3 regions of the Saccharopolyspora sp. ID03-671 genome follow, and region 2 is predicted to be linked to each of the others. Evidence: riboswitches for the same ligand, from Rfam matches in the RefSeq annotation. Region 2 holds a riboswitch; each other region holds the start of a gene.
The links. Region 2 has a riboswitch for glycine ahead of gcvH (glycine cleavage system protein GcvH). Riboswitches for the same ligand answer to the same signal wherever they lie in the genome.
Positions count from the first base shown of each region.

Region 1: another riboswitch for glycine. It lies ahead of gcvP (aminomethyl-transferring glycine dehydrogenase); the one in region 2 lies ahead of gcvH (glycine cleavage system protein GcvH).
Region 3: another riboswitch for glycine. It lies ahead of gcvT (glycine cleavage system aminomethyltransferase GcvT); the one in region 2 lies ahead of gcvH (glycine cleavage system protein GcvH).

Region 1 is NZ_CP134054.1:883,183-889,865, reverse strand. Features, by position in the region: gene garA (glycogen accumulation regulator GarA) at 1-103, shown strand, start outside; gene REH65_RS04235 (bifunctional nuclease family protein) at 502-978, shown strand; gene REH65_RS04230 (MerR family transcriptional regulator) at 1,260-1,835, shown strand; glycine riboswitch at 1,932-2,034, shown strand; gene gcvP (aminomethyl-transferring glycine dehydrogenase) at 2,199-5,084, shown strand; gene REH65_RS04220 (HesB/YadR/YfhF-family protein) at 5,169-5,438, shown strand; gene REH65_RS04215 (energy-coupling factor ABC transporter permease) at 5,666-6,334, shown strand; gene REH65_RS04210 (PDGLE domain-containing protein) at 6,331-6,666, shown strand; gene cbiQ (cobalt ECF transporter T component CbiQ) at 6,668-6,683, shown strand, end outside.
Region 2 is NZ_CP134054.1:4,668,123-4,674,805, reverse strand. Features, by position in the region: gene REH65_RS21640 (AMP-binding protein) at 1-947, shown strand, start outside; gene REH65_RS21635 (YidH family protein) at 1,067-1,459, shown strand; gene REH65_RS21630 (DUF202 domain-containing protein) at 1,462-1,788, shown strand; gene REH65_RS21625 (organic hydroperoxide resistance protein) at 1,793-2,212, opposite strand; gene REH65_RS21620 (MarR family winged helix-turn-helix transcriptional regulator) at 2,209-2,682, opposite strand; gene REH65_RS21615 (L-serine ammonia-lyase) at 2,850-4,205, opposite strand; gene gcvH (glycine cleavage system protein GcvH) at 4,237-4,608, opposite strand; glycine riboswitch at 4,757-4,852, opposite strand; gene REH65_RS21605 (helix-turn-helix domain-containing protein) at 4,962-6,515, shown strand; gene ald (alanine dehydrogenase) at 6,682-6,683, shown strand, end outside.
Region 3 is NZ_CP134054.1:5,222,278-5,228,960, reverse strand. Features, by position in the region: gene REH65_RS24250 (phosphoenolpyruvate hydrolase family protein) at 1-525, opposite strand, end outside; partial or broken gene REH65_RS24245 (Tm-1-like ATP-binding domain-containing protein) at 549-1,729, opposite strand; gene REH65_RS24240 (hypothetical protein) at 1,884-2,057, opposite strand; gene REH65_RS24235 (acyl-CoA dehydrogenase family protein) at 2,256-3,434, opposite strand; gene REH65_RS24230 (TetR/AcrR family transcriptional regulator) at 3,541-4,209, shown strand; glycine riboswitch at 4,323-4,419, shown strand; glycine riboswitch at 4,421-4,521, shown strand; gene gcvT (glycine cleavage system aminomethyltransferase GcvT) at 4,641-5,756, shown strand; gene glyA (serine hydroxymethyltransferase) at 5,787-6,683, shown strand, end outside.

The sequences.
Region 1 (6,683 bases), 3.3 Mb from region 2:
GGTGGACACCTCGGTGCTCGCCAACGGCGACGAGGTGCAGATCGGGAAGTTCCGCCTGGTGTTCCTGACCGGGCCGATCGATGGGGGCCAGGGCGGCCGCTGAGGCCGCCGATCAGGGCTTTGTCAACCCGTCAGCGGGGCGGCGCCGAGGGGCGCCGCCCCGCTGACGCATGAGGCAACTGCGCCGCCCGCGCGCGGACGTCCTCCCCGCACCGGGAATTTCCCGGGACCACAAGCGGTTTCCACAGCACAGCGGGGGATTTCCGATGGAGTCGGTGATCTCCCGCGCGGTGTATCGTGCAGGGTAATGCTCGACGACGAGCTCAGCCGGCGGTCCGGGCCGCGAGCCCCGATTCGCAACGACCGCGACGGTGGGCGGTCCGCTGGGGCCGCCGGTGGGAAAGGGCGTGTCCGCCGTATCGCGGGTAGCGTCGGAGGCGTCGGTGCGGGACCCTCGACGGGGAAGTCACGCTTCGGCGCGCTGGAGGAGGCGATGTGACGATGAGCAGCGAGATGCGCGTCGTCGGCGTGCGAGTGGAACTACCGGCGAACCAGCCGATCCTGCTGTTGCGCGAGGCCGAGGGCGAGCGCTACCTGCCGATCTGGATCGGGTCGGTGGAGGCGACGGCCATCGCCTTGGAGCAGCAGGGCGTGCGGCCCCAGCGGCCGCTGACGCACGACCTGCTCAAGGACGTCATCGGCGCCCTGGGCCGCGATCTGGAGCAGGTGCGGATCACGGATCTGCAGGAGGGCACGTTCTTCGCCGAGCTGGTGTTCGACGGCGATGTGCGGGTGTCGGCGCGACCGAGTGACTCGGTGGCGCTGGCGTTGCGGATCGGCGTGCCGATCCACGCCGACGAATCGGTCCTCGACGAGGCCGGGCTGATCATCCCGGACGAGCAGGAGGACGAGGTCGAGAAGTTCCGCGAGTTCCTCGACTCGGTCTCCCCGGAGGACTTCCGCGGCGCCGACACGTAGGCGCCGACACGCAGCAGGACCAGCCCTGCTGGGCCGAACAGACCACCCCGGCCCCCGAGTCGCGCGAGCGGCTCGGGGGCCGGATCTCGTGCGAGGCGAACGCGGGCTCACGTCCCCCGCGCGTCGCGTTGACCCGCCTGCTGAGCGGGCCTACCTTCGGAAGTACGCGAATTGCCCCGGTGTGATTCAGCCGGTGTACGGCTTCGCGGCCCTGGATCAGAAGCGGTCCGGGAGCTGGTGATCGTCGTCGTCGGCTGCGGGCCGGACGAGGGGAGGCAGGCGTGGTGGAGCAAGCAGCGAACGCGGATGACGCTGCGGAGCAGGGTGAGCTGTTCCCCGACGCCTCGGCCCCCGACGAGCTGGTCGGTTACCGCGGGCCGGCGGCCTGCCAGATCGCGGGCATCACCTACAGGCAGCTGGACTACTGGGCGCGCACCAAGCTCGTCGGCCCGTCCATCCGCGGCGCGGCCGGGTCGGGTTCCCAGCGGCTGTACTCGTTCAAGGACATCCTGGTGCTCAAGGTGGTCAAGCGATTGCTCGACACCGGGGTCTCGCTGCACAACATCCGGGTCGCGGTGGAGCACCTGCGCAAGCGCGGCGTGCAGGACCTGGCGAAGCTGACGCTGTTCAGCGACGGCACCACGGTCTACGAGTGCACCTCCGCGGAGGAGGTGGTCGATCTGCTCCAGGGCGGCCAAGGAGTGTTCGGCATCGCCGTCAGCGGCGCGATGCGCGAGATCAGCGGCACGATCCACGAGTTCCCGGCCGAGCGCGCCGACGGCGGCGAGAACATCGAGTCGTCGATGACCGACGAGCTGGCGGCCCGCCGCCGCGACCGCCAGGCCGAAACCGGCTGAACCCGGTCCGGTCGCGACCACCCTCGGCCATCTGTGCGGTAGACGACATTGATGGTCTGATAAGCGCGGTTGATCGGGTACTCTGAGCGCCATCGCCGACCCCGTGCGGGAGAGTCCGGTCCTGGCCTCGGCCAGGGCAGGCGCCGAAGGAGCAACTCTCCCCGACAACCTCTCAGGCCACCTGGACCGCACGGGCGAGATACCTCTGGAAAGCGGGCACACCCACCAGGTGCGCCCCGCCGACGGTGCAAGCCCGGTCCGCCGGGTGAAGCTCTCAGGCGTTCGCTTCGCGAACGGGGACAGAGGGGGAGAGCAGCGCAGAGCTGCCGCCCTTTGTTCGCCGCGATGAGTGAGGTTTTGGCGATGACCGACGCGACGCACGACCGCATCCCGCTGGCCGCGCTGGAGCACGGAAGGCCGTTCGCGGACCGCCACGTCGGGCCGATGCCCGCTGAGCTGGCCCGCATGCTCGACGTCATCGGCGTCGGCTCCCTGGAGGAGCTGGGCCAGAAGGCCGTCCCGGACACCATCCGCGAGTCCGACCTGCAGCTGGCCATGCCGGACCCGGCCACCGAGACCGAGGCGCTGGCCGAGCTGCGCGACCTCGCCGGCCGCTGCACCCCGCACACCGAGATGATCGGGCTGGGCTACTACGGCACGATCACCCCGCCGGTGATCCTGCGCAACGTGCTGGAGAGCCCCGCCTGGTACACCGCCTACACGCCCTACCAGCCGGAGATCTCGCAGGGCCGGCTGGAGGCGCTGCTGAACTTCCAGACGATGGTCGCCGACCTGGCCGGGGTGCCGGTGTCCAACGCCTCGATGCTCGACGAGGCCACCGCTGCGGCCGAGGGCATGACCCTGGTGCGCCGCGCGGGCAAGTCCAAGTCGCCGCGCTTCCTGGTCGACGCCGACACGCTGCCGCAGACCATCGCCGTCATCGAGACCCGCGCCGAGCCGCTGGGCATCGAGGTCGTGGTGGCCGACCTGTCGGCCGGGGAGCTGCCCGAGGGCGAGTTCTTCGGCGCCCTGCTGTCCTACCCGGGCGCCTCCGGTGCGGTGCGCGACCACGAGGCGCTGATCAGCGCGATCCACGACACCGGGGCGAAGGTCGTCGTGGCCGCCGACCTGCTGTCGCTGACGCTGCTGCGCGCGCCCGGTGAGATCGGCGCCGACGTGGTCGTGGGCTCCACCCAGCGCTTCGGCGTGCCGATGGGCTTCGGCGGCCCGCACGCCGGGTTCATGGCCGTGGCCAAGGGCCTGGAGCGGCAGCTGCCCGGTCGTCTGGTCGGCGTGAGCACCGACGTCGACGGGAACCAGGCCTACCGGCTCGCGCTGCAGACCCGCGAGCAGCACATCCGCCGCGAGAAGGCCACCAGCAACATCTGCACCGCGCAGGTGCTGCTGGCCGTGGTCGCCTCGATGTACGCGGTCTACCACGGCCCGGACGGGCTCAAGGCGATCGCGACCCGCGCGCACCGGATGGCGAGCGTGCTCGCCGAGGGCCTGCGCCGCGGTGGTGTCGAGGTCGTGCACGCGGAGTTCTTCGACACCGTCCTCGCGCGCGTCCCGGGCAAGGCCGACGAGGTGCTGGCCGCGGCCCGCCGGGCCGGGGTGAACCTGCGCCGCGTCGACGCCGACCACGTCGGCATCAGCTGCGACGAGACCACCACCCGCGCCCACCTGGCCGCGGTGTGGGACGCCTTCGGTCTCGCCGGCGACGTCGACGCCCTCGACGCCGAGACCCCGGACTCGCTGCCGGGCGCGCTGGCGCGCACCTCCGAGTACCTGACGCACCCGGTGTTCCGCACCCACCGCTCGGAGACCTCACTGCTGCGCTACCTGCGGCAGCTGTCGGACAAGGACATCGCGCTGGACCGCAGCATGATCCCGCTGGGCTCGTGCACGATGAAGCTCAACGCGACCGCGGAGATGGAGCCGATCACCTGGCCCGAGTTCTCCTCGCTGCACCCGTTCGCGCCCGCCGAGGACGCGGAGGGCCTGCTCAAGGTCGTCTCCGACCTGCAGGAGTGGCTCGCCGAGGTCACCGGGTACGACGCGGTCAGCCTGCAGCCCAACGCGGGCAGCCAGGGCGAGTTCGCCGGTCTGCTCGCCATCCGCGCCTACCACCACGACCGTGGTGCGACCGCGCGCGACGTGTGCCTGATCCCGGCCAGCGCGCACGGCACCAACGCCGCCAGCGCCGTCATGGCCGGGATGCGCGTGGTCGTGGTGCGCTGCGACGAGCAGGGCAACATCGAGATGGAGCACCTGCGCGAGCTGGTCGGCAAGCACGCCGAGGACCTCGCCGCGATCATGATCACCTACCCGTCGACGCACGGCGTCTACGAGGACACCGTGCGCGAGGTGTGCGGGCTGGTGCACGACGCGGGCGGCCAGGTCTACGTCGACGGCGCGAACCTCAACGCGCTGATCGGCCTGGCCCGGATGGGCAAGTTCGGCTCCGACGTCTCGCACCTGAACCTGCACAAGACGTTCTGCATCCCGCACGGCGGTGGCGGTCCGGGCGTCGGCCCGATCGGGGTGCGCGAGCACCTGGCGCCGTTCCTGCCCAACCACCCGCTGCAGCCCGCGGCCGGTCCGGAGACCGGTGTCGGCCCGATCAGCGCCGCCCCGTGGGGCAGCGCCTCGATCCTGCCGATCTCCTGGGCCTACGTGCGGATGATGGGCGCCGACGGCCTGCGCCGCGCGACGCTGACCGCGGTCGCCTCGGCCAACTACGTGGCCCGCAGGCTCGGTGAGTACTTCCCGGTGCTCTACACGGGTGCGGGCGGCTTCGTCGCCCACGAGTGCATCCTGGACCTGCGGCAGATCAGCAAGACCAGCGGCATCACCGTCGACGACGTGGCCAAGCGGCTCGCCGACTACGGCATCCACGCCCCGACCATGTCGTTCCCGGTCGCGGGCACGCTGATGGTCGAGCCGACCGAGAGCGAGAACCTCGCCGAGCTGGACCGCTTCTGCGAGGCGATGATCGCGATCCGCGCCGAGATCGACAAGGTCGTCGCCGGTCAGTGGCCGGCCGACGACAACCCGCTGGTCGGGGCTCCGCACACGGCGGCCAGCCTCGCCCAGGAGTGGCGCCACTCCTACTCCCGCGAGGAGGCCGCCTACCCGCTGGGCACCGACGCGATCAAGGTGTTCCCGCCGGTCCGCCGGATCGACGGGGCCAAGGGCGACCGGAACCTGGTGTGCTCGTGCCCTCCGTTGGAGGCCTACCAGAGCTGAGTCGGCGGGTCGGTTTGCGCGCGCGGTCGCGGCGGTGACACGGTGGCCACTTCAACCGACCGGCTCCGAGAGGAGTTGAGCACCATGCTCACCATCAGTGAGAGCGCCGTGGAGGTCATCAAGCTCGTCCTCGTCGGCGGCGACTCTCCGGCCAGCTCGGGCTTGCGCATCGCGCCGGCCGGCGAGGGGCTGCAGGCGTCGATCGCCGAGGCACCCCAGGAGGGTGACGAGGTGATCGAGGAGAACGGGGTCCGGGTCTTCCTGGAGAAGGAGGTCGCCGAGCTCCTCGGTGACAAGACGCTCGACGCCGAGAAGGACAGCAGCGGCGAACTCGCGCTCGCCGTGCGCGACTGATCTGCTCGCGGGGCGGGGTCCGCAAGAGGGCCTCAGCCCGGTTCTTGAGCCGTCGACCCGGGTGGTATGCCCGGGTCGACGGCTTTTTCGCACAGGATTGCGACGAGCGCCTCTTGCCAGCACCTGGTGATAGCGGGTGATCGGCAACTACCCTGGACCGGCGGTAGTCCCGGCGGGGGACGCCCGGTTCGGGGAGAGGATGGCCAGTGCCGACCACGACGCTCGCGATGCACATGAGCGACGGGCTGCTCAACGCTCGGACGGCGGTGCTGTTCGCCGTCGTGGCGATAGCCGGCCTCGCGGTGGCGCTGGTGCGCGCGCGGGCCGATCTCGACGACCGCACGGCCCCGATGGCCGGGCTGGTGGCGGCGTTCGTGTTCGCCGCCCAGATGATCAACTTCCCGGTGCTGCCGGGCGTCAGCGGGCACCTGCTGGGCGGGGCGCTCGCCGCGATCCTGGCCGGACCGTGGGTCGGCGCGCTGTGCGTGGCGATCGTGCTGGTCGTGCAATCGCTGCTGTTCGCCGACGGCGGCCTGACGATGCTCGGCGCGAACATCACCAACATGGCGCTGATCGGCACCGCGGTGGGCTACCTGGTCGCGCTGGCGCTGCGCCGCTTCGCCGCGCGCAGCCGGGCCGGGCTGCTGACCACCGCGTTCGTCGCCGCCTGGGTCAACACCGTGCTCGCCTCCTGCGGTTTCCTCGTCGAGTACGCCATCGGCGGTGACGCCGGGTTCAGCCTGCCCGCGGTGTCGGTGGCGATCGTCGGCGTGCACTGCCTGATCGGACTCGGCGAGGGTCTGATCACCGCGGCCACCGTCGGCGCCGTGGCCGCCGCCCGCCCTGATCTCGTGCACCTGCTGCGCGGCGCCCGAACCCAGGAGGTCGTCCGATGAAGCGGTTCCTGCTGATCTTCGCCCTGGTCGTGCTGGTCGTCGCCGGTGGCGTGGCCTACTTCGCCGACTCCGACCCGGACGGCCTCGACTCGGTCACCCAGCAGGGCTGCTCGGTCGTGCGGACCGAGCAGGGCGAGTCGCTGGAGGGCAAGTGCATCGCCCAGCACGCGGGCGACCACGCGCTCGGCGACGGCCCGCTGGCCGACTACACCGTGGGCGGCGACGACCGGTTCACCGGCGTCGCCGGGATCATCGGGGCCGCGGTCACGCTGGCCGCGGCCGGAGGCCTGTTCTGGGGGCTGCGCCGCCGATCCGGGTCGGGGGAGGCCTGAGATGGGTGCCGGGCACA
Region 2 (6,683 bases):
TGCGCAACGACAGCACGATCGAGCACGTGGTGGTGCTCGACGAAGCGGTGATGGTCAGCGCCGATCACCGCTTCCGCACCTGGGACGACCTGCGGAGACAGGGCGCGCGCCGAGCGGAGGAGGACCCGGGGCTGCTGCAGCGCGCCGGCGCCCGGATCTCCCCCGGCACACCGGCGGCCGTCGTCTACCCGAGCGAGGACTGCGACCACCTCAAGGGCGTGGTGCTGACGCACCGCAACCTGTGCTTCGCCGCCGCGGCTCTGCACCGCGTCAACCGTCCCGAACCGGGCACGACGCGGCTGAGCTACCTGCCGCTGAGCCACATCGCCGAGCGGGTGGCGGGTGTGCACGCGGCGATCCACGACGCCGCGCACGTGCACTTCTGCAGGGACCGCACTCGGGTGCTCGCCGAACTCCCGCGGACCAGGCCCGCGCTGTTCTTCGCCTCGTCGGAGGTGCTGTCGCAGCTGACGGGCGCTCTCCGCGACATCCCTGCGGAGCAGCGCAGCACGCCTCGCGACGGGCAGCGGGTGCGGGCGCGGATCGGCCTGAGCGGCACGGTGTGGCCGTCGACCAGGTCCGGTCCGATCGACTCCGAGGTGCTGGAGCTGTTCAGCGGAATCGGGCTCGAGGTGTGCGAGGGGTGGGGGCTGATCGAGACCACCGGGTGCGCCACCGCGAACCATCCCGATGCCCGCCGCACCGGCACGGTGGGCCGCGCGATGCCGGGCGTGGAGCTGCGCATCGCGCCCGACGGCGAAGTACTGGTGCGCGGCCCGCTGGTGTGCGCGGGCTACCTGGAGGCGGACGGGATGATCCGTCCCGTCACCGACGCCGACGGATGGCTGTGCACGGGCGAAGTCGGCGAGCTGGACTCCCACGGGTACTTGACGATCACGGGCCGCAAGGCGGAGCTGTTCGGCGGCAACGTGCCCTTGGCCCGGTGAGCACGACGAGCACGGGAACCTTCCTGTCATTTCGGCTGGAGCACGGGAACCTTCTTGTCGCCTGGGGCGGAGGGGTGAGCGGCGGCTGTTCCGCCATTCGGACCGGATAACCTCAGGTCATGGCGACCGATGGCGAAGAGCGGACCACGCGTTGGCCGCGTCGGCTCTACGAGGAGGGCGACGAGCCCGATCCCCGGTTCACGCTGGCCAACGAGCGGACCTTCCTCGCCTGGATCCGCACGGCGTTGGCGTTGATGGCCGGCGGGGTCGGTGTCGAGGCGCTCAACGCCGTGGCCGCCGAGCCCAGCCCCATCCGCACCGTGCTGGCGGTCGCGCTGCTGCTGGCCGGGGTGCTGTGCAGTGCCACGGCCTTCACGCGGTGGGTGTCGACCGAGCGCGCGTTGCGGAGGGGTCGGCCGCTGCCCGCGCCGCGCCTGGCTCCGGTGCTGGGTTACGGGTTGGCCGTGATCGGGGTGCTGGCCTGCGTGCTGCTGTTCGTGACCGGGTTCTGACGGTGAGCGGGAATCAGCCCTGGGATCCGGGTCTGCAGATCGAGCGCACGACGTTGGCGTGGTTGCGCACGGTGTTGGCGTTCATGGCGAGCCTGCTGGTGCTGCTGAAGTTGATCTCGCACCACAGCACGGTCGCGGCGGTGGTGTGCGCGCTGGTGACGTTGCCGTTCAGCGGTGTCGTGGCGTGGCTGCTGTGGTGGCGCCATCGCCGCAGCGAGCGTCGGCTGCGCGCGCGAACGCCGCTGCCGGGCGGGGTGTTGCCCGCCGCGACAGCGGCGCTGGCGATGCTCGCCGGTGCCACCGGCGCGGTGTACGTCCTGTTCGCGTAGCGGATCAGGCGGCGACGCGGACGTCGATGTCGATGTTGCCGCGCACGGCGTTGGAGTACGGGCACACCGCGTCCGCGGCCTCGGCGAGCTGCTGCGCCTGGTCGGCGGGAACGCCGGGCAGTTCGACGGCGAGCGCGACCTGGAGGCCGTAGCCGCCCTGGCCGTTCGGGCCGATGCCGACCTCGGCGGTCACCGAGGAGCCTTCGATGTCGACCTTCTGCTTGCGGGCGACGACCTGCAGCGCGCTGTGGAAGCAGGCGGAGTAGCCGGCGGCGAACAACTGCTCGGGGTTGGTGGCACCGCCGGGACCGCCCATCTCCTTGGGGATGGCCAGCTCGAGGTCGACGAGGCCGTCTGAGGTGCGGGTGCGGCCGGCGCGGCCGGCTCCGGTGGCGGTGGCCTCCGCGGTGTAGAGAACGGTCATGATCGCGTCTCCTGATTCTCGGTGACCCGGCGGGCCGCGTCGTTCAACGTGGTCGTCAGGTTTTCCAATGTGGACCGAAGTTCCTCGACGTCGCCGAGTTGCATCCCGGTGGCGGCGACCATCCGCTGGGGGATGTCGCGCGCCTGCTGTCCGAGCGCGCGCCCGTCGTCGGTGATCGCGACGCGCACCGACCGCTCGTCGGTCTCGCTGCGCGCGCGGACCAGGACTCCGCGAGCCTCGAGTCGCTTCAGAAGGGGTGACAGCGTTCCGGAGTCGAGCCGGAGCAGGGCTCCGAGCTCTTTGACGGTGCGCGACTCGCGTTCCCACAGGACGAGCATCACCAGGTACTGCGGGTAGGTCAGGCCGATCTCGTCGAGGAACGGCCGGTAGAGGTTGGTGAACGCCCGCGACGCGCTGTGCAGCGCGAAGCAGAGCAGCCGGTCCAGCGTCGTTCCGGGTTCTGTCGCCACGCCACGAACAGTAGCGCACCATTCAGTTGTGCACAACTAAATTGGGCACAATGATGCTGCGGGTGTTCGCGTCGAAGGTTCCCCCGATACTCGAACGAGCAGGTCAGGGGCGCGCTGAGGCCCGAGGCGATGACAGGGAGGTTCCCCTGCTCACCCCGGGCCGCCGTTCAGCACTCGATGACGTTGACGGCCAGGCCGCCGCGCGCGGTCTCCTTGTACTTGACCGACATGTCGCGACCCGTCTCCCGCATCGTCTTCATGACCTTGTCGAGGGACACGTAGTGCGTGCCGTTGCCCCGCAGGGCCATGCGCGCGGCGGTGATCGCCTTGACCGATGCGACCGCGTTGCGCTCGATGCACGGGATCTGCACCAGCCCGCCGATGGGATCGCAGGTGAGCCCGAGGTTGTGCTCCATCGCGATCTCGGCGGCGTTCTCCACCTGCTCCGGCGTGCCGCCCAGCACCTCCGCCAAACCGGCCGCCGCCATCGAGCAGGCCGAGCCGACCTCGCCCTGGCAACCGACCTCGGCACCGGAGATCGAGGCGTTCTCCTTGAACAGCACCCCGATCGCCCCTGCCGTCAGCAGGAATCGCACCACACCGTCCTCATCGGCACCGGGGACGAAACGGGCGTAGTAGTGCAGAACGGCGGGAACGATGCCGGCCGCGCCGTTGGTCGGAGCCGTCACCACGCGCCCGCCCGCCGCGTTCTCCTCGTTGACCGCCAGCGCGAACAACGTGACCCACTCCAGCGGGTCGTCGCGGTCGGTCAACGACGCCGCCAGCTGCGCCGCGCGCCGCCGCACCTTCAACCCGCCCGGCAGCTCACCGGTGCTGCGGCACCCGTTGTCGACGCATTCCCGCATCACCCGCCAGATGTCGAGCAGCCCCGCGCGAACGGCCGACTCCTCGCGCCACGACAGCTCGTTGGCCAGCATGACCCCGCTGATCGGCAAACCAGACCCGGTGCTGTGCAGCAGCAGATCGGCCCCGGTGCGGAAGGGCATGGGAACCTTCGTGTCATCGGCCTTGACCCGATCCGCCCCGGCAGCGTCCTCGTCCACGACGAAACCGCCGCCGACCGAGTAGTAGATCGCCGAGTCGAGCTCCCCACCGTCGTTGCCGAGGGCGGTGAACCGCATCCCGTTGGGATGCTGCGGCAACGACTTGCGCCGGTGCAGCACCAGATCGCGCGCAACGCTGAAGGGCAGCACCTGGTCGCCGCCGAGCCGCAACATGCCGCTGCGCTCGATCTCGTCGACGCGCTCCGCGCCGGCCACCGGGTCCACCGCCTCCGGGCGGTTCCCCTCGAGCCCGAGCACCACGGCTCCCGGGCTGCCGTGACCGTGACCGGTCGCGCCGAGAGAACCGAACAACTCCGCTTTGACTCTGTTGACCTGGGAGATCACGCCGTTCTCGCGCAGCCTGACGGTGAACCGCTGCGCCGCGCGCATCGGCCCCACGGTGTGCGAGCTGGACGGACCGATTCCCACCGAGAACAGGTCGAAGACACTGATCGCCATTGATCGCCTCGCCTCGTTCCGGGCTCCGCGACTACTCGTTGATCAAGTCGGAGTACTGCTGGGCCGTGAGGGTCGCACCGGTCTCGGTGACGCGCACCTCGATCAGCCAGCCCTCGCCGTAGGGGTCGGAGTTGACCACGGCCGGGTCGTCGACCGCAGCGTCGTTGATGGCCACGACCTCACCGGTGACGGGCGCGAACAGGTCGCTGACGGACTTGGTCGACTCGAGCTCACCACACGCCTGACCGGCCTCGATCTTGTCGCCGACCTCGGGGAGCTGCACGAAGACGATGTCGCCGAGGGCGCTGGCGGCGTGCTCGGTGATGCCGACGCGGGAGATCTCGCCGCGGTCCTCGATCCACTCGTGCTCTTCGGTGTAGGCCAGGTTGGTGGGCAGCGTCATGAGGGAGGCTCCAAAGCGGTTTCGAGGGGCGTTGATCCCCGGTTTCGGCTGGGCCTCCCCCTCTGTTGCGGAACCTGAGAGCTTCGCCGCGGCGGCGGCTTGCACCGTGGGTGGCACGTCTGCGTCGACGAGCGCTTTCCAGAGTCGCCTCGCCCGAGCGGTCGTGGGTGCCTGAGAGTTTGCTGGGGAGTGTTGCTCCTTCGGCGCCCTGCGCTGCTGGCAGGGTCTCTCCCGCACGGGGTCGATGGCCGGTATGCGATTGTCGATGTGCTCAGCAACGATAAACGCGCCAGCGGCACTGTCAATGCACATGTGATCTCCGCCGGTGCGTCTTGGTCGAGGAGGCCCCTTCGATGCTCGACATCCGGGCGCTGGTCGAGCGGGTCGGACCGGCTCTGCTGCGCACCGTGATCAGCCCGGAAGCCAGCACCGTCGCCGGTGATGTGGTGATCGCCGAACCCGATCAGCCCACACCCGCCACCGGTGGCGACCTCGTGCTGGGAGTGGGCATCGCCGATCGCGAGCAGGCGCTGCGGCTGGTGCGCGAGAGCGGCGAGAGCGGTGCGGCGGCGGTGCTGCTCAAACCCCCGGTGGCGGCGCTCGCCGAGGTGGTGGAGGCGGTGCGCGAGGCGGGGATCGCGCTGGTCGAGGTGCGGCCGGGCACGGCGTGGGCGCAGCTGGTGTGGTTGATCCGCGCGGCGCTCGCGGGCGGGATCCGGCAGACCGAGGAGAGCGGGGTCGGGGTCGCCGACCTGTTCCGGCTGGCCGACGCGGTCGCCGACGTCGTGGACGCCCCGGTGACCATCGAGGACGCCCACTCCCAGGTGCTGGCCTACTCGGCCCGGCAGGACCTGACCGATCCGGCGCGGATCTCCACGATCATGGGACGCAAGCAGCCGGACGACGTGCTCGCGAAGTTCCGCGCCCGCGGCACGTTCCGGCAGCTCACCAAGGGCAGTTCGGCGATCTTCGTGCCCGCGCAGCAGGACGGCACGCTGCCGCGGCTGGTGGTGCCGATCCGCATGGGAGGTGAGCTGCTCGGGTCGATGTGGGCGGTGGTGCCGGGACCGGTCTCGGAGGAGCGCGCCACGGCCTTCGCCGACACCGCGCCATTGGTGGCGCTGCAGTTGTTGCGCTGGCGCGCGGTCGCCGACGTGCAGCGGAAGCGCTCGGCCGAGCAGGTGCGGCTGCTGCTCGACGGAGGGGACGGCTGGCGCTCGGCGGCCACCGAACTGGCCGTGCCCAACGAGGAGCACCGGGTGATCGCGATCGAGATGCCGGCGTCCGACGAGCCCGCCGAGGGGCAGCGGCTGGCGATGTGGGAGCGGATCACCCGCGGCATCGGGCGACGTCCGCTGGTCACCGAGATCGGTTCGGTGCTCTACGCGCTGGTGCCCGATCGGGGACGCGGTGGCGGCTGGCCCGAATTGCGCCAGGCCCTGCTCTCGCACGAGTTGTCCCCTCGCCCCCTCGTCGCGGTGGGAACGTCCGTGCCGGTCACTGACGTACCGCGGTCGCGCGCGCAGGCCGACGAGCTGATCGGGCTGCTGCGCACGGGCCTGGTGCGGCAGCGCGTCGCGGTCTACGACGACCTGTGGCACCTGCTGGTGCTGAGCCGGATGGCGGGGGCCGCCACCGATGCCGGGGTTGCCACGTTGGGTCCCCTGCCGGTGCTGCGCGAGCACGATCGCGCGCAGCACACCGACTACCAGGCCACGCTGCACGCGTGGCTGCGTCATCCCGGTGATCCGCGTCAGGCGAGCCGGGAGCTGCGGGTCCACCCCAACACCTTCCGGTACCGGATGAAGCGGATCGGCCAGCTGGTGGACGTCGACCTCGACGACCCCGACGTCCGGTCGGCGCTGCTGGTGCAGTTGCTGGCCGAGCGGTGGGCCCAGCACGGCTGAGTCCGTCGCGGGGCGAGCACGGGAACCTTTCTGTCACCACCGGCCCCGCACGCACCGCTGTTGTGCCGGCAGCACAAAGCCCCCCACCCAATCTCATGCCGCGGACATGATGCGTCCTGCGCCACATCGTCCGATCGTTGTTTCCACACGACGAAAGGACCCCACGGT
Region 3 (6,683 bases), 550 kb from region 2:
CGCCTCGGTCATCACCCGCGCGTCGTCGGCGGAGAACACGTACGGCGTGGTGAGCAGGTCGGCCTCGCGGGCGGCGGCCACCAGCTCGACCTCCAGGCCGTAGCCCATGCCGGTCTCCTCCAGGTTGGCCCGGAAGGTGCCGTCGATGAGCCCCACGGTCGGGAAGTTCTGGATGCCGGCGAACCCGAGGTCCTTGAGCTCGCGCAGGAACCGCTCGCGCAGCATGAACGGGTCGGTGCCGTTGACCCCGGCCAGCACGGGTGTGCGCTGCACGACCGGCAGCACCTCGCGGGCCATCTCGACGACGATGTCGTTGGCGTTGCCGTAGGCCAGCAGCCCGGCCAGCGAGCCGCGCCCGGCCATCCGGTAGCGGCCGGAGTTGTAGATGACGATCAGGTCGATGCCGCCGGCCTCCTCGCACTTGGCCGACAGCCCGGTCCCGGCCCCGCCGCCGACGATCGGCTCGCCGCGCTGGGCCTTGGCGTGGAACTCGCGGAGCAGGTCCGCGCGGTCGAATCCGTTCATCGCCCCTCCAGTGTCGGTACTGCTCACAGGATTTCACGGAACGCGGCGAGCAGCGCCGTGACGAACTCCTCGTCGTTGACGTTGTTCTCGACCCGCAGCACGCGGCGGTCCTCGGTCTGCTCGACCTCGCGCTCCAGCGTCTCGAACAGCGCGGCGTCGGCCTCGGGGTCGTGGAAGGGCCGGCCGGGAGCGTCCAACATGGACACACCGCCGGTCGGCAGCAGGAACCGGACCGGGCCCTGGCAGGCGTTGAGCTTGCGGGCGAGGAACGAGCCGATCTCCCGGCACTCCTCGGGCGTGGTGCGCATCAGCGTCACCTGCGGGTTGTGCACGTAGAGGTTCCGGTCCCGGTAGCGCTCCGGAACCGTCTCGCGCGCACCGAAGTTCACCATGTCCAGCGCGCCGCACGAGCCGACGTAGGGCACTCGGTGCGGGCGATGGCGTCGAGCCGCTGCTCGCCCGCGCTCATCACGCCGCCCGCGACGAGGTCGCAGACCTCGGTGGTGGTGACGTCCAGGACCGCGTGCACCAGGCCGTCGTCGACGAGCTTCTCCATCGCCCGCCCGCCGGTCCCGGTCGCGTGGAACACCAGCGGGTCGAACTCGGCTTCGAGCCTGCCCGCCGCTGCGGTCACGCAGGGCGTGGTGACCCCGAACATCGACAGCGCGACGGCGGGCTTGTCCTCGACCTGCGGCATCGGGTGGCTGATCGCGCCGAGCAGCGCGTGCGCGGCGTTGGCGAGGACGCGGCGGGAGATCCGGTTCAGCCCGGCGACGTCGGTGACCGACGGGAACATCGCGATGTCGGTGGCGTCGACGTAACCGGAGGTGTCGCCGGAGGCCACAGTGGACACCATCACCTTCGGCACGCCCACCGGCAGCACCCGCAAGGCTGGCGTGACCAGCGCGGTCCCACCGGAACCGCCGAGCCCGATGACGCCGTCGACGTCGCGCTCGGCCAGGAAGCGGGTGAAGGCGGTGGCCATCGCGGTCACGGCCGATCCGCGGTCGCCGGTGAACACGGCGTCGACGCCGCCCGGGTGGTGCGCGGCGACCTCGGCGGCCGGGACGTCGGCACCGGAGCTCTCACCGGAGGTCGACAGGTCGACGGTGACGACGGGGTGCCCCCGGGCGATGAGATCGGCGACGTAGTCGAGCTCCGCGCCCTTGGTGTCGAACGTCCCGGCGACGTACGCGCTGCCCATTCGCGACCTCCGTGCTGCTCGTCATCGAGAACAACCCGGGAGGGGACTCTACTGTCGATCGCCGCCCGGGCAACAGAAAACGGCCCCCGGCCGAAGCCGGAGGCCGTTCCCGGGACTTCCGCCCGACAGGACGTCAGCCCAAAAGGGCGTCCGCTCAGTGGTGACCGCCCTGGGAGCCGGAGCCGCCCTTGCCCGTGAACTTGTTCTTGACCTGCTCGATCTTTTCCTTGTTCTTCGGGTCGGAGGCGTACTTCTTGGCCTGGTCGATCACCTTCTTGCCCTGCGGGCTCTTCGCGAAGTCGGTGACCTTCTTGAACAGAGACATCATCACTCCCGAAGCGTCGAGGCCGTCATCGACCAGGGTACCGACAAAACACCCACCGATGGCAGATCACCTGCTCGAACGGAGTGGCGAAGCGCCGACCAGCCGGACAGAGGCACGCTCAAGGAGCGGCGCACGGAGTCCACGAAGGCGCTCAGGTTCCGCCACCCGCACCGCTGAGCGACCCAACCACTCGTCCGCCTCCTAGCCCAGGACACCGCTGATCGAGGCGTGGCCCTTGAGCACGTTGCGGGCGATGGTGCGGCGCTGGATCTCGTCGGTGCCCTCGAAGATGCGCAGCAGCCGCAGGTCGCGGTACCAGCGCTCGACCGGCAGCTCCTTGGTGTAGCCCATGCCGCCGTGGATCTGCAGGACGCGGTCGACGATCTGGTTGGCGTGCGTGGCGCCGAACAGCTTGGCGATGGACTGCGCGTGGCGGGAGTCCATGCCCTGGTCGACCTGCCACGCGGCCTGCAGGATCAGCCAGCGCAGCGCCTCGATCTCCACCGCGGAGTCGGCGATCATCCACTGGATGGCCTGCCGCTCGGCGATCGGCGCGCCGAAGGTCTCGCGCTGCTGGGCGTACTCCGAGCCCATCTCCACCAGCCGCTCGCAGGCGCCCAGCGCCGCGGCGGGCAGCAGGTAGCGGCCGCGGCCGATCCACTGCATGGCCAGGCCGAACCCGTTGCCGACCTCGCCGAGCACGTTCTCGGCGGGCACCCGGACGTTGTCGAACACCAGCGCGGCCGGCTGGCGCTCGTCGGGTCCCATGATGTCGATCGGCTCGGACTTCCAGCCCATGTCGCGGTCGACGAGGAAGCAGGTCACGCCGCCGTTGGCGCCCTTCTCGCGGTCGGTGACGGCGAAGACCATCACGAAGTCGGCGTCGATGCCGCCGGTGATGAAGGTCTTCTCGCCGTTGATGACCCACTCGTCGCCGTCCCGGACGGCCGTGGTGCGCAGGTTCTTCGCGTCGGAGCCCGCGCCGGGCTCGGTGATGGCGAAGCAGGACTTGCGGGTGCCCTCGATGGTCGGCAGCAGGTAGCGCTGCTTCTGGTCCTCGTTGGCGTAGTAGAGGATGTTGTCGGCGTAGCCGCCGAAGCGGAACGGCACGTAGGTGCGGCCGAGCTCGACCTCGATCAGCGCCGTCATGACGGCCGAGAGGTTCATGCCGCCGTACTCCTCGGGCGTCTGCACGCCCCAGAAACCGGCCTCCTTGGCCTTGTTCTGCAGCTCCTTGAGCTCGTCCTTGGTGAGACCGCGCTGACCCGCCCGCTCTCTGCGCAGCACCTCCGGCTCCAGCGGCATGAGCTCCCGCTGGACGAAGTTGCGCACCCAATCGCGGATGTCGCGCTCGGTCTCGGAGAGCGAGAAGTCGACCATCGCGTCGTTCCTTTCCGTGCAGGCCGGTAACTAACACCGTTAGTTTTATGGCAGCCTAGAACCGTCCCGGCGCACGCCGCAAGGGATCCCGGTGAGGAGAGAGACGTTGCCCAGACCCAGCACACCCCGGCTCTCCCCGGAACGCATCCGGAAGATCGGCCTGGAGATCATCGACACCGAGGGCCTGGAAGCGCTGTCCATGCGCAGGCTCGCCGAACGCCTCGACGTGCGCGCGGCATCGCTGTACAACCACGTCGCCACCAAGGACGACCTGCTGCACGAGATCGCCGACGAGGTGATCAGCGAGGTCGACGTCTCCGGTTTCGACCAGGACTGGGTGACCGGCCTGCGCAGCTGGGCCCGCTCCTACCGCGCGGCCCTGGCCGACCACCCGAACCTGGTGCCGTTCATCGCCTACGGCCCGGCCCGCCGCGAGTCCGCCCTGCGCGTCGCCGACGCCGTCCACGGCGGCCTCACCCGGGCCGGCTGGCCGCAGCGCTACGCCACGATGATCGGCGCTTCGACGAAGTACCTGGTCGTCGGCTCGGCGATGGGCTCCTTCAGCCACGGCTTCCCCGCCGACGCAGCCGTCTACACGAACCGCTTCCCCCACCTCACCCGAGCCCACCTGCTGCACACGAAGGCCGCCGAGATCGACACCGCCAGCTTCGAACTGGCCCTCACAGCCCTCATCGACGGCCTCAAAGCCCAACTCGCCGACATCGCGGAGCAGCGAGCCGCGCACGAGGCGATTGGCGGCGGCAACGCGTGGTGACCCGAAGCTGATCGCGCCCCCGTGCGCAAGGGTTGAGATCACTCGGTCTTCCTGTTGACTGGGGTGGGGGCGGTTCGTAGCGTCTGTGAGCAGCACAACCGAATACGCGCCGATGACGTCTCGCGGGAGAGACCTCGCCCTCGTCGGGCGAGGCGCCGAAGGAGCAATACTCCCCAGTAAACTCTCAGGCACCATTACCGCAGGACACCAGGCGAAACACGGAGAAAAGCAGGAGCATCGCGCTTCTCGCCCACGGTGCAAACCACCCCTGTCGGGTGGTGAAACTCTCAGGCCAATGACTCCGGGGAGACCCCGCCCGACCAGCGCAGACCGCGCCGGTCGGGGGTCGAGGCGCCCCGGATAAGGTTGGGCGCGTGAGCTGACCGGCCCTCGACTGCCGACCGGCACGCCCACCCAGGAGGAGTTTCACCATGTCGTCGCCCGGACAGACGCCCCGGAGGACACCGCTCCACGCGGTGCACGAATCCCTCGGCGCCACCTTCACGGAGTTCGCCGGCTGGCAGATGCCGGTCCGCTACAGCAGCGACACCGCCGAGCACAACGCGGTGCGCAGCAGCGCCGGTCTGTTCGACCTCACGCACATGGGCGAGATCCTCATCAGCGGTCCGCAGGCCGCCGAGGCGCTGGACTACGCGCTGGTCGCCAACGCCTCCGCCATCACCCCCGGTCGCGCCCGCTACACGATGATCTGCGACGAGACCGGCGGCGTGCTCGACGACCTGATCGTCTACCGCCTCGCCGACCAGGAGTTCCTGGTCGTGGCCAACGCCGCCAACGCGGCCGTGGTCTCCGCCGAGCTGGCCGAGCGGGTCTCCGGTTTCGACGCGAAGCACGCCGACGTCTCCGACGACTACGCGCTGATCGCGGTGCAGGGCCCGAACGCGGTGGCGATCCTGGCGCCGCTGACCGACACCGACCTGAGCACCGTCAAGTACTACGCGGGCTACCCGGCGACCGTCGCGGGCAAGGACGTGCTGCTGGCGCGCACCGGCTACACCGGCGAGGACGGCTTCGAGCTGTTCACCTCGCCCGGCGACGCCGAGGCCGTGTGGCAGGCGCTCACCGAGTCCGGCGCCGCGCACGACCTCCAGCCGGCCGGTCTGTCCTGCCGCGACACCCTGCGGCTGGAAGCGGGGATGCCGCTCTACGGCAACGAGCTCTCCGCCGAGCTCACGCCGTACCACGCGAACCTCGGCCGGGTGGTCAAGCTGGACAAGGACGCCGACTTCGTCGGCAGGTCCGCGCTGGCCGCGGTCGCCGAGAAGCCCACCGAGCGCACCCTGGTGGGCCTGTCCACCGACCAGCGGCGGGCGCCCCGCCACGGCTACCGGGTCCTCGACGCCGACGGCGCCGAGGTCGGCGAGGTCACCAGCGGCGCACCGTCCCCGACCCTCGGGCATCCGATCGGGATGGCCTACGTCGACCGGGAGCACAGCGAGCCCGGCACGGCCCTGCAGGTCGACATCCGCGGCCGCAACGTCGCGGTGCAGGTCGTCGAGCTGCCCTTCTACCGCCGCAACGCCTGACTGAAAGAAAGAAACAGGAGGCACACACTGATGTCGAACCCGGATCTGTTCAACGATGCCCTGGCAACGGTTGACCCGGAGGTCGCAGCGGCGGTCGGCGCCGAGCTGGGTCGCCAGCAGAACACGCTGGAGATGATCGCCTCCGAGAACTTCGCCCCGCAGGCGGTGCTGCAGGCGCAGGGCTCGGTGCTCACCAACAAGTACGCCGAGGGCTACCCGGGCAAGCGCTACTACGGCGGCTGCGAGCACGTCGACGTCGTCGAGCAGCTGGCCATCGACCGGATCAAGGACCTCTTCGGCGCCACCTACGCCAACGTGCAGCCGCACTCGGGCGCGCAGGCCAACGCGGCGGCGATGTTCGCGCTGCTCAAGCCGGGCGACACCATCATGGGCCTGGACCTGGCCCACGGTGGCCACCTGACCCACGGCATGCGGATCAACTTCTCCGGCAAGCTCTACAACGTCGTGCCGTACCACGTCTCCGACGACGACCACCGGGTCGACATGGACGAGGTCGCGCGCCTGGCCCGGGAGAACAAGCCGCAGCTGATCGTCGCGGGCTGGTCGGCCTACCCGCGCCAGCTGGACTTCAAGCGGTTCCGGGAGATCGCCGACGAGGTCGGCGCCTACCTGATGGTCGACATGGCGCACTTCGCGGGCCTGGTGGCCGCGGGCCTGCACCCGAGCCCGATCCCGCACGCCCACGTCGTGACCACCACGACGCACAAGACCCTGGGCGGCCCGCGCGGCGGTGTGATCCTGTCCTCGGACGAGGAGTTCACCAAGAAGTTCAACTCCGCGGTCTTCCCCGGTCAGCAGGGCGGCCCGCTGGAGCACGTGATCGCCGGCAAGGCGGTGGCCTTCAAGATCGCCGCGGGCGAGGAGTTCAAGGACCGCCAGCGCCGCACCGTCGAGGGCGCCCAGATC